DNA from 3 places in the Streptomyces sp. BA2 genome. Region 3 is predicted to be linked to each of the others. Evidence: riboswitches for the same ligand, from Rfam matches in the RefSeq annotation. Region 3 holds a riboswitch; each other region holds the start of a gene.

The links. Region 3 has a riboswitch for cobalamin ahead of E5671_RS40165 (energy-coupling factor ABC transporter permease). Riboswitches for the same ligand answer to the same signal wherever they lie in the genome.
Region 1: another riboswitch for cobalamin. It lies ahead of E5671_RS16140 (ABC transporter substrate-binding protein); the one in region 3 lies ahead of E5671_RS40165 (energy-coupling factor ABC transporter permease).
Region 2: another riboswitch for cobalamin. It lies ahead of E5671_RS13900 (cobalamin biosynthesis protein); the one in region 3 lies ahead of E5671_RS40165 (energy-coupling factor ABC transporter permease).

Annotation. Positions count from the first base shown of each region.
Region 1 is NZ_WSRO01000002.1:2,971,311-2,975,297, forward strand. It holds gene E5671_RS16130 (ABC transporter ATP-binding protein) at 1-305, opposite strand, end outside; gene E5671_RS16135 (iron chelate uptake ABC transporter family permease subunit) at 302-1,333, opposite strand; gene E5671_RS16140 (ABC transporter substrate-binding protein) at 1,330-2,349, opposite strand; cobalamin riboswitch at 2,449-2,634, opposite strand; gene E5671_RS16145 (VOC family protein) at 2,667-3,119, opposite strand; gene E5671_RS16150 (helix-turn-helix transcriptional regulator) at 3,125-3,987, opposite strand, start outside.
Region 2 is NZ_WSRO01000002.1:2,491,720-2,495,706, forward strand. It holds gene E5671_RS13890 (inorganic phosphate transporter) at 1-1,041, shown strand, start outside; gene E5671_RS13895 (hypothetical protein) at 1,054-1,305, shown strand; cobalamin riboswitch at 1,410-1,555, shown strand; gene E5671_RS13900 (cobalamin biosynthesis protein) at 1,663-2,604, shown strand; gene E5671_RS13905 (cobyric acid synthase) at 2,601-3,987, shown strand, end outside.
Region 3 is NZ_WSRO01000002.1:8,388,254-8,392,240, reverse strand. It holds gene E5671_RS40180 (energy-coupling factor ABC transporter ATP-binding protein) at 1-849, opposite strand, end outside; gene cbiQ (cobalt ECF transporter T component CbiQ) at 846-1,595, opposite strand; gene E5671_RS40170 (energy-coupling factor ABC transporter substrate-binding protein) at 1,602-1,982, opposite strand; gene E5671_RS40165 (energy-coupling factor ABC transporter permease) at 1,982-2,704, opposite strand; cobalamin riboswitch at 2,735-2,918, opposite strand; gene E5671_RS40160 (short-chain fatty acyl-CoA regulator family protein) at 3,041-3,987, opposite strand, start outside.

The DNA.
Region 1 (3,987 bases), 5.4 Mb from region 3:
ACCTCCTCGACCGACAGCTCGACCTGCGTCGTGGCCTCCTGGTCCACCATCGCCAGCCTTCGCGCCACCGTGCGGCGGCCCACATCCCGCAGCGGGTCGCCATCCAGGGTGACCACCCCGGATGTCGGAGCCAGGACGCCCGCCAGGATGCGCAGGAGAGTTGACTTGCCCGAGCCGTTCGGGCCCAGCAGGCCGACCGTGGCTCCTGGGGGTGGCGCCAGGGTCACCCCGTCGATGATGAGGTGGCCCGCGGTTGTTCTGGTGACCCGGTCCGCCCGTAGGCCGGATTCGGTGTGCGGGGTCATGTCGTCTTCCTCGTGCGGTAGAGGACCAGGACGAACGCCGGGACGCCGATCAGGGACGTCACCACCCCCACGGGCACCTCCTGGGGGTCCAGGACCGTGCGGGCCAGCGTGTCCACCCACACCAGGAACACCGCGCCCGCGAGCGCCGTGACCGGGAGCAGACGTGCGTGCCCGGCGCCGACAAACGCACGGGCCGCGTGCGGCAGGACCAGGCCCACGAAGCCGATGGCGCCCGCGCTGCTGACCAGGGCTGCCGTGAGGAGGGCCGTGATGGAGAGCAGCAGCAGGCGGGTGCGGGCCACGTGTACGCCCAGCGTCGCCGCCGCGTCCTGGCCGAACACGAACGCGTCCAGCGTGCGGGCCTGCGTCAGGCAGATCGCGAGGGCCACGAAGAGCACCGCCGCGCACAGCCAGACGTCCGTCCAGCCCACCCCGCTCAACGAGCCGAGCAGCCAGAACAGGACACTCCGCGTCGTCTCCGCGTCGCCCGACGTCAGGATCACGAACGAGGTGAGGGCGGAGAACAGTTGCATCGCCGCCACGCCTGACAGCACCACCCTGTCGGCGCTTCCGCCCAGGGTGTGGCTCAGGAAGAGGACCAGTGCGAAGGAGGTGACGGCCCCTACGAAGGCTCCCGCCGAGACCGACACCACTCCCCCGCCGACCCCCAGGACGACGATCGCGACCGCGCCCGTGGACGCCCCCGAAGAGACGCCGAGCACGAAGGGGTCGGCGAGCGGGTTGCGCAGGAGGGACTGGAGGACCGTTCCGCAGACCGCGAGGCCGGCGCCGCAGACGGCCGCGAGGAGCGTGCGCGGCATGCGCAGGTTCCAGACGATGCCGTCCCTGATCGGCGTCAGCGTCGCCTCTCCCCAGCCGAGGTGGGACGCCACCGCGGACCACACGTCCGGTACGGAGATGTCCGCTGGCCCGATGGTGACGGCCACCGCCACGGAGAGGGCGAGGGCGGCCAGGCCCGTCGTCCAGAGCAGGGCGGAACGTATGCCGCCCGGGGCGGCCTTCCTCACTTGGCGAGCCCGAACTCGCGCAACGCGTCGGCGACTTGTTCCACGCCGTCCACCGTGCGGATCGTCGGGTTCATGGCCTGGCCGCTCAGCAGCACGTACCGCTTCTTCTTCACGGCGGTCAGGTTCTTGGTGACCGGGTTGGACTCCAGGAACTCGATCTTCTTCTTCGCGCTCTCGGCCGTCTGTGACTTGCGCGTGAGGTCGCCGATGACCAGCACGTCCGGGTCGCGGTCCGCCACCGTCTCCCAGTTGATCTGGGGCCACTCCTCACGGGTGTCGTCGAAGACGTTCTTCACGCCCAGTTCGCGCGTGATGATGCCCGGTGCTCCGCAGCAGCCCGCGATGTAGGGCGCGTCGGAGTTGGCGAACCAGTAGAGGAGCGTCGTGCCGGACGCGTCGGCCTTCTTGATCGTCTTCGTGGCCTTCGCCACCCGGCCCTTGAGGTCGGCGATCAGCCGCTCGCCGCGCTTCTCGACCCCGAACGCCTTGGCCAGGTCCCGCACTTCGCCGTACACCGTGTCCATCGTCAGCGTCTTGTCGCGGCGGCCGTCGCCGTCGCCGCTGTTGTCCTTGCCCGCGCAGTCGGAGGGCGAGACATAGGCGGGTACGCCGAGTTCGGCGAACTTGGAGCGGTCGGCGACGCCGCCCTTGCTGACCGTCGCCAGGAAGGAGGCGGTGACGAAGTCCGGCTCCTGGGCGAGGACCTTCTCGAAGGAGGGGTAGCTGTCGGCGAGCCGGTCGACCTTGGCGTTGTCCTTCTCCAGACCCTTGAGCACCGGATCCGTCCAGGTGCCGGTGCCTGCCATGCGGTCCGCGAGGCCGAGGGAGAGCAGGATCTCCGTGGAGCCCTGATCGAGGGAGACCGCCCGCTGCGGCGGCGCCTTGATCTCCGCCTTCTTGCCGCAGGAGGTGAGGGTCAGTGGGTATCCCGCTGCCTTCCCGCCCCCGCTGGAGGTGGCCGACGAGCCGCCTCCGCACGAGGTCAGCGTGACGGCGAGGGCCGTGCTGAGGAGCATGGGGACACGTACACGACGGGCTGTGGAGGACACACGATCCCTTGAGTCTCACGGCTCATACGCGGAGCCTGGCCTGCTTCGTCACCTCCGCCGCCCGGTGCGGGGGCGAAGGTGCCAGCAGGTCTTCGGACTCGGGGATCGGCCGGGCGGGGCGCCTTCCCAGGCGTCCGTGGACGCCCAGTGGCCGTGGCCCCGCCCGTTCCCCCTCACCGCTGCGCGTCAGTTCCGGATTCGCACCGGATTCCCTGGCCCTGGTGTGGGTTGACTGGCGTGCGCAAGCTATCACGCGGGGTCAGGACGCCTGCCCTCACGCGAGGTCAGGCCGGCTGCTCGGGCCTTGGAGCTCCGCGGTAGGTACCGAAGGACCACTTGTTGCCCTCGGGGTCGGCGATCCCGAACTCCCGGCTGCCGTACGGCTGGTCCTCGATCTCCCGGATGATCTCGACCCCCGCGGCGGTGAGCCGCTCGTAGAGGTCGTCCACGTGGTCGGTGACGACGTACGCGCCGAAGGTGCCCGGCTTCAGGCACCACTCCTGGGACTTCTCGTCGTACGAGCCGAGCATGATGGCCCCGCCTTCGGGCCAGTCGAGCTCGGCGTGGGCCACGCGGTCGCCGTCCTCGTAGACGGCGGTGCGCAGGAAGCCGACCGTGCCGACCAGGAAGTCGATCAGGGCGGGGGCGTCGTGCGCCTGGAGGGTCGGCCAGACGTCGGGGGCGCGTCCGGCTGAGGCGGAGGTGGACTGGGGCTGCTGCTTCTCGGTGGTGTTCATGGCTCCTACTCTTCGCCCCCGCCATGGCTCCCGGCTTGGATATTCCGGCACTCTTCGGCCAGCCAGCCGCTGGGGCTCACCCCGGTGTACTGCTGGAAGTCCCGTACCAGGTGGGAGTGGTCGTAGTAGCCGCAGTCGGCGGCGACGCGGGCCAGGTCGGGGGCGCCGCCCGTCGCGACCGGGCGTACGAGGGCGTTCCGTGCGCGCTGGAAGCGCATCAGGCGTCCTGCCTGCTTGGGGCTCAGGCCCGTCTCGGCGCGGAAGAGCGTGGTGAGGCGGCGTTCGCTGAGGGCGACGTGCCGGGAGAGGCCGCGCAGGGTGCCGACGCCCCGGTGCCGGGCGAGCCAGGCCCAGGCCTCGGCGACCTCTGGCCGTACGGATCCGCCGGAGGCGTCGTCGGCCGCGCGCTGCCTCAAGTAGGCGGACACGGAGGCGAACCGCTCCGCCCAGCAGCCCTGCTCGCACAGCATCTCCCGTACGTCGGCGGCGCGGCGCCCCATCACCTCCGCGCCGGGCGTCACCAGCTCACCGGCCAGTTCCGCGGCCGGTACGCCGAACAGGGCGCGGGCGGCGAGCGGGTGCACGGCGAGCTGGATGCCCGCCTCGTGCTCGGGCCGGACGACGTACGCCGGGGACTGGTGCAGGCCGCCGAGGACGATGTCCGTGCGGGTGGCGTCGCGGCCGCCCGCCTGCTCGGGGGTGAGGCCGCTGACGACGGGGCCGTCGAGCGAGAAGATCAGCGTCAGGTACGGGGACGGCAGGCCGCGGTGCAGGCCGGGCCGCTCACCCTCCGTGCGGTAGCCGACCGCGGACACCACCATGCCGTCGAGCCGCGGGGCGGCCCGCACGAACTCCCGGGAGACGGTCT
Region 2 (3,987 bases), 5.9 Mb from region 3:
ACAGAGGTGATCTTCGCGGCCCTGGTCGGCGCGATCCTCTGGAATCTGCTGACCTGGCTGGTGGGCCTGCCTTCCAGTTCTTCCCACGCACTCTTCGGTGGCCTCATCGGCGCCGCTGTCATGTCGATGGGCTGGTCGTCGATCGACGGCGGCACCGTCGTCACCAAGATCCTGATCCCGGCCCTGGCCGCCCCTCTCGTGGCGGGTCTCGCCGCGATGGTGGCCACGCGTCTGACGTACAGGATCGGCCGCAACACCGATACCAAGGCCACGGCCAAGGGTTACCGCGCCGGACAGATCGCCTCCGCGGGCCTCGTCTCGCTGGCCCACGGCACGAACGACGCGCAGAAGACCATGGGCATCATCACGCTCGCCCTGGTCACCGGCGGCGTCCTGAACCCGGGCGCCAACCCCCCGATGTGGGTCATCGTCTCGGCCGGTGTCGCCATCGCGCTCGGCACCTACCTCGGCGGCTGGCGCATCATCCGCACCATGGGCAAGGGCCTCACCGACCTCCAGCCGCAGCAGGGCTTCGCCGCCCAGACCAGCGCCGCGACGGTCATCCTGGCCTCCTCGCACATCGGCTTCTCGCTCTCCACCACGCAGTCCTGCTCCGGCGCCGTGATGGGCGCGGGCCTCGGCCGCAAGGGCGGTGTGGTCCGCTGGTCCACGGCGACCCGCATGTTCATCGCCTGGGGTCTGACCCTCCCGGCCGCCGGTCTGGTCGGCGCGGGGGCCGAGTTCCTCACCAAGCAGGGCCCCTGGGGCATCGCGGCGACCGCCGCGCTCCTGATCGGCGGCTCCGCCGTCATCTGGTCGCTGTCCCGCCGCAACGCCGTCGACCACACGAACGTCGCCGACGACGAGATCGGCGGCTCCCCCGCCGCCGAGCCCGCAGGCGTCGTGACCACCGCGATGGCCGCCGTCACACCGCCGCCCACCGGGTCGGCCGTGGCGAGCGCGGACGTCGATTTCGTCAAGGCCACCATCCCGGCCCCGACCGGCACCGCGGCGGACCCCGCCCGGCCCGCCACGGTGTAAGGAAAAGTCAGCATGGACATCGACTGGGCAGCTCTCGGCTCCGTCTTCGGAGTCAGCCTCGCGGTGACAGTGGCCCTGGTGGGCCTGTTCACCCTCGGCATCGTCGGCCTCTCCAAGGGCGAGGCGGCCACGTCCGGCGCCTCCACCGCAGGTACCTCCACCGCGGGTGGCGGCACCGCCACCGCGGCCCGCACGGGCGCGTACGTGTGCTTCGCGCTCTGCGCGGCGGCCGTGGCGTACGGGATCTATCTGATCGTCGCCTGACGACCGGAGTTTCGAGTGGGGTGCGGGACGCTTCGGCGTCCCGCACCCCACCTTCGTATGTGGGCCTCCGCACACTCTCCCGTCGCAGGTCAACAGCGAGTTGACGGGCCTTCGCGGGCCGTGGTGGACTGCCGGAGCCAATACGGCAGCAGGAGAGGAAGCCGGTGCGAATCCGGCGCGGTCCCGCCACTGTCATCGAGGAGCTGACTCCTCGGAAGCCAGGAACTCTCGCCGCCGATCACGTCGAACCAGGGCGCGGACACCCTGAGTGAGGACATATCGCCATGCGCGGCCGCCCGTTGCCGGACCAGTTCCCGAGCGTGAGCTCCCTTCTCGGCACGACGACCGGCTGACGCCATGCGTGCCGATCGCGACTTCGCGTACGGCGCCGCCGCCGGCCTCCTCGGTGATCTGTTCCTCGGCGATCCTCGCCGCGGGCATCCGGTCGCCGCGTTCGGTCGGGCCGCGGGCGCCGTCGAGCGTGTGCTGTGGCGTGACCACCGCGGGTGGGGCGCCCTGCATGCCGTGGTGTGCGCCGGAGGCGCGGCCGGTGCCGCCGTCCTGGCCTCTTCTCTTGTACGTGACTCGCGCGCCGCATCCGTCGCGCTGACCGCCGCCACCACCTGGGCCGTGGTCGGCGGCACCTCGCTGGGGCGTGAGGCGCGGGCCATCGGCGGGGCGCTCACCGCCGGGGACATCGAGGTGGCCCGGGAGCGGCTGCCGCATCTGTGCGGCCGGGATCCGCAGGCCCTCGACGCCGACGGCATCGCGCGGGCCGTGGTCGAGTCCGTCGCCGAGAACACGTCCGACGCCGTGGTCGGGGCCCTGGTGTGGGGGGCCGTCGGCGGGATCCCCGGGCTCGTGGGCTTCCGTGCCGTCAACACGCTCGACGCCATGGTCGGGCACAAGTCCGTGAAGTACCGGCGCTACGGGTGGGCTTCCGCGCGGCTCGACGACGTACTGGGGTGGCCGGGCGCCCGGCTCACCGCCGTACTCGCGGCCGTTGCCGGGGACTCGCCGCGCGGTGCGGTGCTGGCCTGGCGTGCGGACGCCGCCAAGCATCCGAGCCCCAACGCCGGCCCCGTCGAGGCCGCCTTCGCCGGGGCGTTGGGCGTACGGCTCGGGGGGACTCTCTCGTACGCGGGGCGTGTCGAGCACCGGCCCGTCCTGAACGGGGACGGGCGGGGCGTCGAAGTCTCCGACATCGAACGGGCCGTGAAGCTGTCGCGACGGGTGGGTCTCCTCGCCCTGGGCGTTGCGGCGGCCGTGAGCGCTCTACGGAAAGGCAGGGCCTCATGAGTGGTGGACTGCTCGTCGCCGGAACCACCTCCGACGCGGGGAAGAGCGTCGTCACCGCCGGGATCTGCCGGTGGCTGGCCCGCAAAGGGGTCTCCGTCGCGCCCTTCAAGGCGCAGAACATGTCCCTCAACTCCTTTGTCACGCGCGAAGGTGCCGAGATCGGGCGGGCCCAGGCCATGCAGGCGCAGGCCGCCATGGTCGAGCCGACCGCGCTGATGAACCCCGTGCTGCTCAAGCCGGGCAGCGACCGCAGCAGCCAGGTCGTCCTCATGGGCAAGCCGGTGGGCGAGATGAGCGCGCGCGGCTACCACGGAGGGCGGCAGGAAGCGCTGCTCTCCACCGTCGTGGGATGCCTTGAGGAACTTCGGGGCAGCTATGACGCCGTGATCTGCGAAGGTGCGGGCAGTCCCGCCGAGATCAATCTGCGACGTACGGACATCGTGAACATGGGGATCGCGCGGGCCGCCCGCTTCCCCGTGGTCGTGGTGGGAGACATCGACCGCGGAGGCGTCTTCGCCTCCTTCTTCGGGACCACCGCGCTGCTGAGCGCCGAGGACCAGGAGCTGATAGCCGGTTATCTCGTCAACAAGTTCCGGGGCGACGTCTCGTTGCTCGAACCCGGGCTCGACATGCTCCAACAGCTCACCGGGCGGCGCACGTTCGGAGTGCTGCCGTTCCAGCACGGCCTCGGCATCGACGAAGAGGACGGGCTCCGGGTGTCGCTGCGGGGTGCCGTGCGGGAGTCCGTCGTCGCTCCGCCGGTCGGTGAGGACGTGCTGCGGGTCGCCGTGTGCGCCATTCCGCTCATGTCGAACTTCACCGACGTGGACGCCCTGGCCGCCGAACCCGGCGTCGTCGTGCGGTTCGTGGACCGGGCCGAGGAACTTGTCGACGCCGATCTCGTGATCGTGCCGGGGACGCGCGGCACGGTCCGCGCCCTGGAGTGGCTGCGCGAGCGCGGCCTCGCCGACGCCATCGCGCGGCGCGCCGCCGAAGGCCGTCCCGTGCTCGGGATCTGCGGCGGCTTCCAGGTGCTCGGCGAGCACATCGAGGACGACGTCGAGTCGCGGGCCGGTGCCGTGGACGGGCTCGGGCTGCTGCCCGTGCGCGTGCGGTTCGCGCGCGAGAAGACCCTCGCGCGGCCGGTCGGCGAGGCCCTCGGCGAACCCGTCGAGGGGTACGAGATCCACCACGGCGTCGCCGAAGTCCTGGGCGGGGAAGCCTTCCTGGACGGCTGCCGCGTCGGCGAGGTGTGGGGCACGCACTGGCACGGCTCGCTGGAGTCCGACGCGTTCCGGCGCCGCTTCCTCACCGAGGTCGCCCGCGCCGCCGGGCGCCGGTTCGTGCCCGCGCCCGACACCAGCTTCGGCGCACTGCGCGAGG
Region 3 (3,987 bases):
CATCAGCGCCGCCAACTCCTCGGGAGTGCGCGGTCCGTCGCCCGCCCCGGGCAGCAGGCCCTTCGTCCGCAGCAGCTCCGTGACGGCGATTCCCCACGGCAGGCGGAGGCCCGCCTGCGCGAGGAGGTCCCTGTGGGCGAGCATCTCCGCAACCGGCCCCGCGCGCACTCCCGAGGGGGTGAGCAGCGCCGCGTCGTCGGCCCAGCGCAGGGCCAGATCCACGTCGTGGGTGGCCATCACCACGGTCGTTCCCGCGTCCCGCAGGCCTTGCAGGGTCGCCAGGAGGCGCTCCTGGCCGTCGGGGTCGAGCCCCGCGGTCGGCTCGTCGAGGATCAGGACGCGGGGGCGCATCGCCACGGCGCCCGCGATGGCCGTCCGCTTCCGCTGGCCGTAGGAGAGCAGATGGGTGGGGCGGTCCGACAGGGCGCTGATGTCGAGCGCGGCGAGCGCCTCGGCGACCCGGCCGCGGACCTCGTCGTCCGGCAGCCCCAGGTTCAGCGGCCCGAAGGACACGTCCTGCTCGACCGAGGCGGCGAACAGCTGGTCGTCGGGGTCCTGGACGACCAGCTGAACGGTGGTGCGCAGCCGGGTGAGCCCCCTGCGGTCGTACGTCACGGGGGTGCCGTCGACCGTCAATCCGCCCTGGTCCGGGCGCAGTCCACCACTCAGCAGCCGCATCAGGGTGGTCTTGCCGCTGCCGTTGCGGCCAAGGAGCGCGAGCGCGCGGCCTTCGGTGACATCGAAGTCCAGGCCACTGAGCACGGTGGGCCCGTCTTCGTACGCGTAGGAGGCGGCCCGAAGAGCGACCAAGGACCCGCTCGGCTCGCGAGGAGCGCTCGGCTCGCTCATGGAAGAAGCCTTTCCAGTACAAGGGTGAGGGCCGCAAGGCCCAGGAGGAGCACGGCGCTTGCCGCCACGAAGCTCCGGGAGATCCGGGCGTCCGGCACGAGCACCCGCAGGGTTCCGTCGTACCCGCGTCCGGCGAGCCCGGCCTGGAGCCTGCTCGCCCGGTCGAAGGCCCGCACGAACGCGGTGGCGCCGAGACCGCCGAGGGAACGCCAGGTGGCGGCGCGGGTCGTGTGGCCGAGGCGCGCGGCCTGCGCCTGCCGGATCCGGCTCATGGAGTCCAGGAGCAGGAAGCTCATCCGGTACATGACGAGGGCCACGTCGACGACCGGCGCCGGAACACCCGCTTTCACCAGGCGGGGCAGCAGGTCCGACATCGGCGTGGTGAAGGCGAACAGGAGCACGCCGAGGGAGGCCGCCGATGTGCGCAGGAGCAGACCGCCCGCACGGGCGGGGCCGCCGTCGGCGAGTGTGACGAACCCTTCGGGCCCGCCGAGTTGGACGATGAGGGTCAGTGCGCCTGTGACGCAGAAGCCGAGCGGCACGCGGTAGGCGCGCCACAGTTTGCGCGGCGGCACACCGGCGGGCCCGAGCAGCACGGCGAGCGCGGCGGCAAGGACCAGGGCGGCACCCGGCCAGGGCGGCAGGGAGACCGCAAGGACGGTGAGGCCGAGCCCGAGCACGGCTTTGTCCACGGGGTGGCGGCGGCGCCAGCGACTGCTGTGCGCCGCCGCGTCGATGGGCAGCACGCGGGGTCAGACCTGCTCGGTCTCGGCCCGGGTGCTCTCCGCGTCGGCGGCCTTCTCCGCAGGCGCCCCCTCGGCCTCGGCCCGCGCGATCTCCGCGCCCTGACGGCGCCCCTTGCGCAGACCGAAGTAGTACGCGAGGACGCCCGCCCCCAGCGCCGCCTGGAGCGCGAAGAGCGCCGACTCGACCTCCCCGGAGGGGGGTTCGTACAGCGGCGAGAACCAGGGTTCGTAATCCGGCTTGATCTCGGTGATCGCTGTCTCGGCCTGGGCGTCGGCCCCGGTGAACGGCTCCTTCTCGTCGTCGCCGAGGCCGAGCGCCAACGGCAGCACGGCGAGCGCGGCGACGATGAGGAGGAGCAGAGTGTTGATCTTCGCGTTCCGGCTCATCAGGCGCTGGCCCCCGTCTCCGTCTTGGTGTTCCTGTCCGCCTTCGCGCCCGACCGCTTGCCCTGGAGCAGCACGCCGAGCCGCGTGAGTTCACCCTTGCTTGACTGCACGAGCAACCGCATCACGATGACGGTGAGCAGTCCCTCGCTGACCGCGAGGGGGATCTGCGTGACGGCGAAGATGCCGCCGAACTTGCCGAGGGCGCCGATGAATCCGCTGCTGGGGTCGGGGAACGCCATGGCCAGCTGGACGCTGGTGACGCAGTACGTGGACAGGTCGGCGACGAACGCGCCGAAGAACACGGCGACCATGAGCGGTACGTCGTACCGCTTCAGGAGCCGGTAGACGGCGTATCCCGCCCATGGCCCGATGATCGCCATGGAGAAGACGTTGGCGCCGAGCGTGGTGAGCCCGCCGTGGGCGAGCAGCAGGGCCTGGAACAGCAGCGTGATGGTGCCGAGCACCGTCATGATCGGCGGCCGGAACAGGATCGCGCCGAGCCCGGTGCCCGTGGGATGTGAGCAACTGCCCGTGACGGAAGGGATTTTCAGCGCGGAAAGGACAAAGGTGAAGGCTCCGGAGGCGCCCAGGAGCAGAGTGCTCTCCGGGTGTTCCTTGACTTCACGGGTGAGGGAGCGGACTCCGTGGACGACGAACGGCGCGGACGCTACGCCCCAGGCGATCGCGTGCGCCGGTGGGAGGAAACCCTCGGCTATGTGCATGGCTAAGCAGACCCTCTCCAGCACCTCGTGGATGGACAACGCGCCTTGGCCGGTCTCCTGGCTGACGGGTCGTACCGACCGGACTCCGCCTTCCCGGGTACGCGCGTACCCAGTGGCTGCCGCGAGGGCTGGAGCCGGACTTCCCGATCACAGTGGCGAGGGCCGCACCGGCATCACACCGGATTTCCCGAGCACCAAGGCGTGGCGACCTTAGTGCGCAATCGAGTTACCTGACAACTTGCGGGACCGTGCCACCTGTGGCACGTGCGAGCGCACACGACCAGGGCGTACGCCCCTGGTCAGCCCATGTGCCTCCGTCCTTGATGTCGGCACTCTTCAGTCCCTCGCCTGCTCCCCGGCCACGGGATAGGGAACGAAGGTGCTGCTGTTCTCGTCGATCGCCAGGCGGCGGTCCAGCGGGGGCACTGCCCGCTGGGGGCAGTCGGTGCGTTCGCAGAGGCGGCAGCCCATGCCGATGGGCACGGCCGATGAGGCGCTGTCGAGATCGAGGCCGTCGGAGTAGACGAGCCGCCCGGCATGGCGGATCTCGCAGCCGAGGCCGATGGCGAACGTCTTGCCGGGCTCGCCCCAGCCGCCGCGGTGCCGGGTGACCGCACGGGCGGTCCACAGGAAACGCTGCCCGTCCGGCATCGAGGCGACCTGGACGTGGATGCGGCCCGGCGCGGCGAACGCCTCGTACACGTTCCACAGCGGACAGGTGCCGCCCGCGCGGGAGAAGTGGAACGCGGTGGCTGACTGACGCTTCGACATGTTGCCCGCCCGGTCGACGCGGACGAAGGAGAAGGACACGCCGCGCAGCCGGGGGCGCTGCAGGGTGCTGAGACGGTGGCAGATGGTCTCGTAGCCGAGGCCGAAGTGGTCGGTGAGACCCTCGATGTCGTACCGGAACTCCTCCGCGGCCGCGTGGAAGCGGCGGTACGGCAGGATCAGCGCGGCCGCGAAGTAGTTGGCGATGCCGATGCGGGCCAGCGGCCAGGCCGCGGTCTCCTGACCGAAGTCCTCCGACGCGAGCGCGGAGATCTCGTCCGCGTACTCCAGGAGCGCGAGCTGGGTGGCCATCCGGAACGCCTGCTGGCCGGGGCGCAGCCGGCTGGAGAGGTGCAGGACCCGGGCCGTCGGGTCGTAGTGGTGCAGGAGTCCTTCGGCGTCCGCGACCAGGCGCACCCCGTGGCGCTCGGCGAGGCGCGCCGACAGGGCACGAACGACCTCGCCGGGGCGTACGCCGATCTCCGCCGCGAACCTCTCGGCGGCCAGGTCCATGT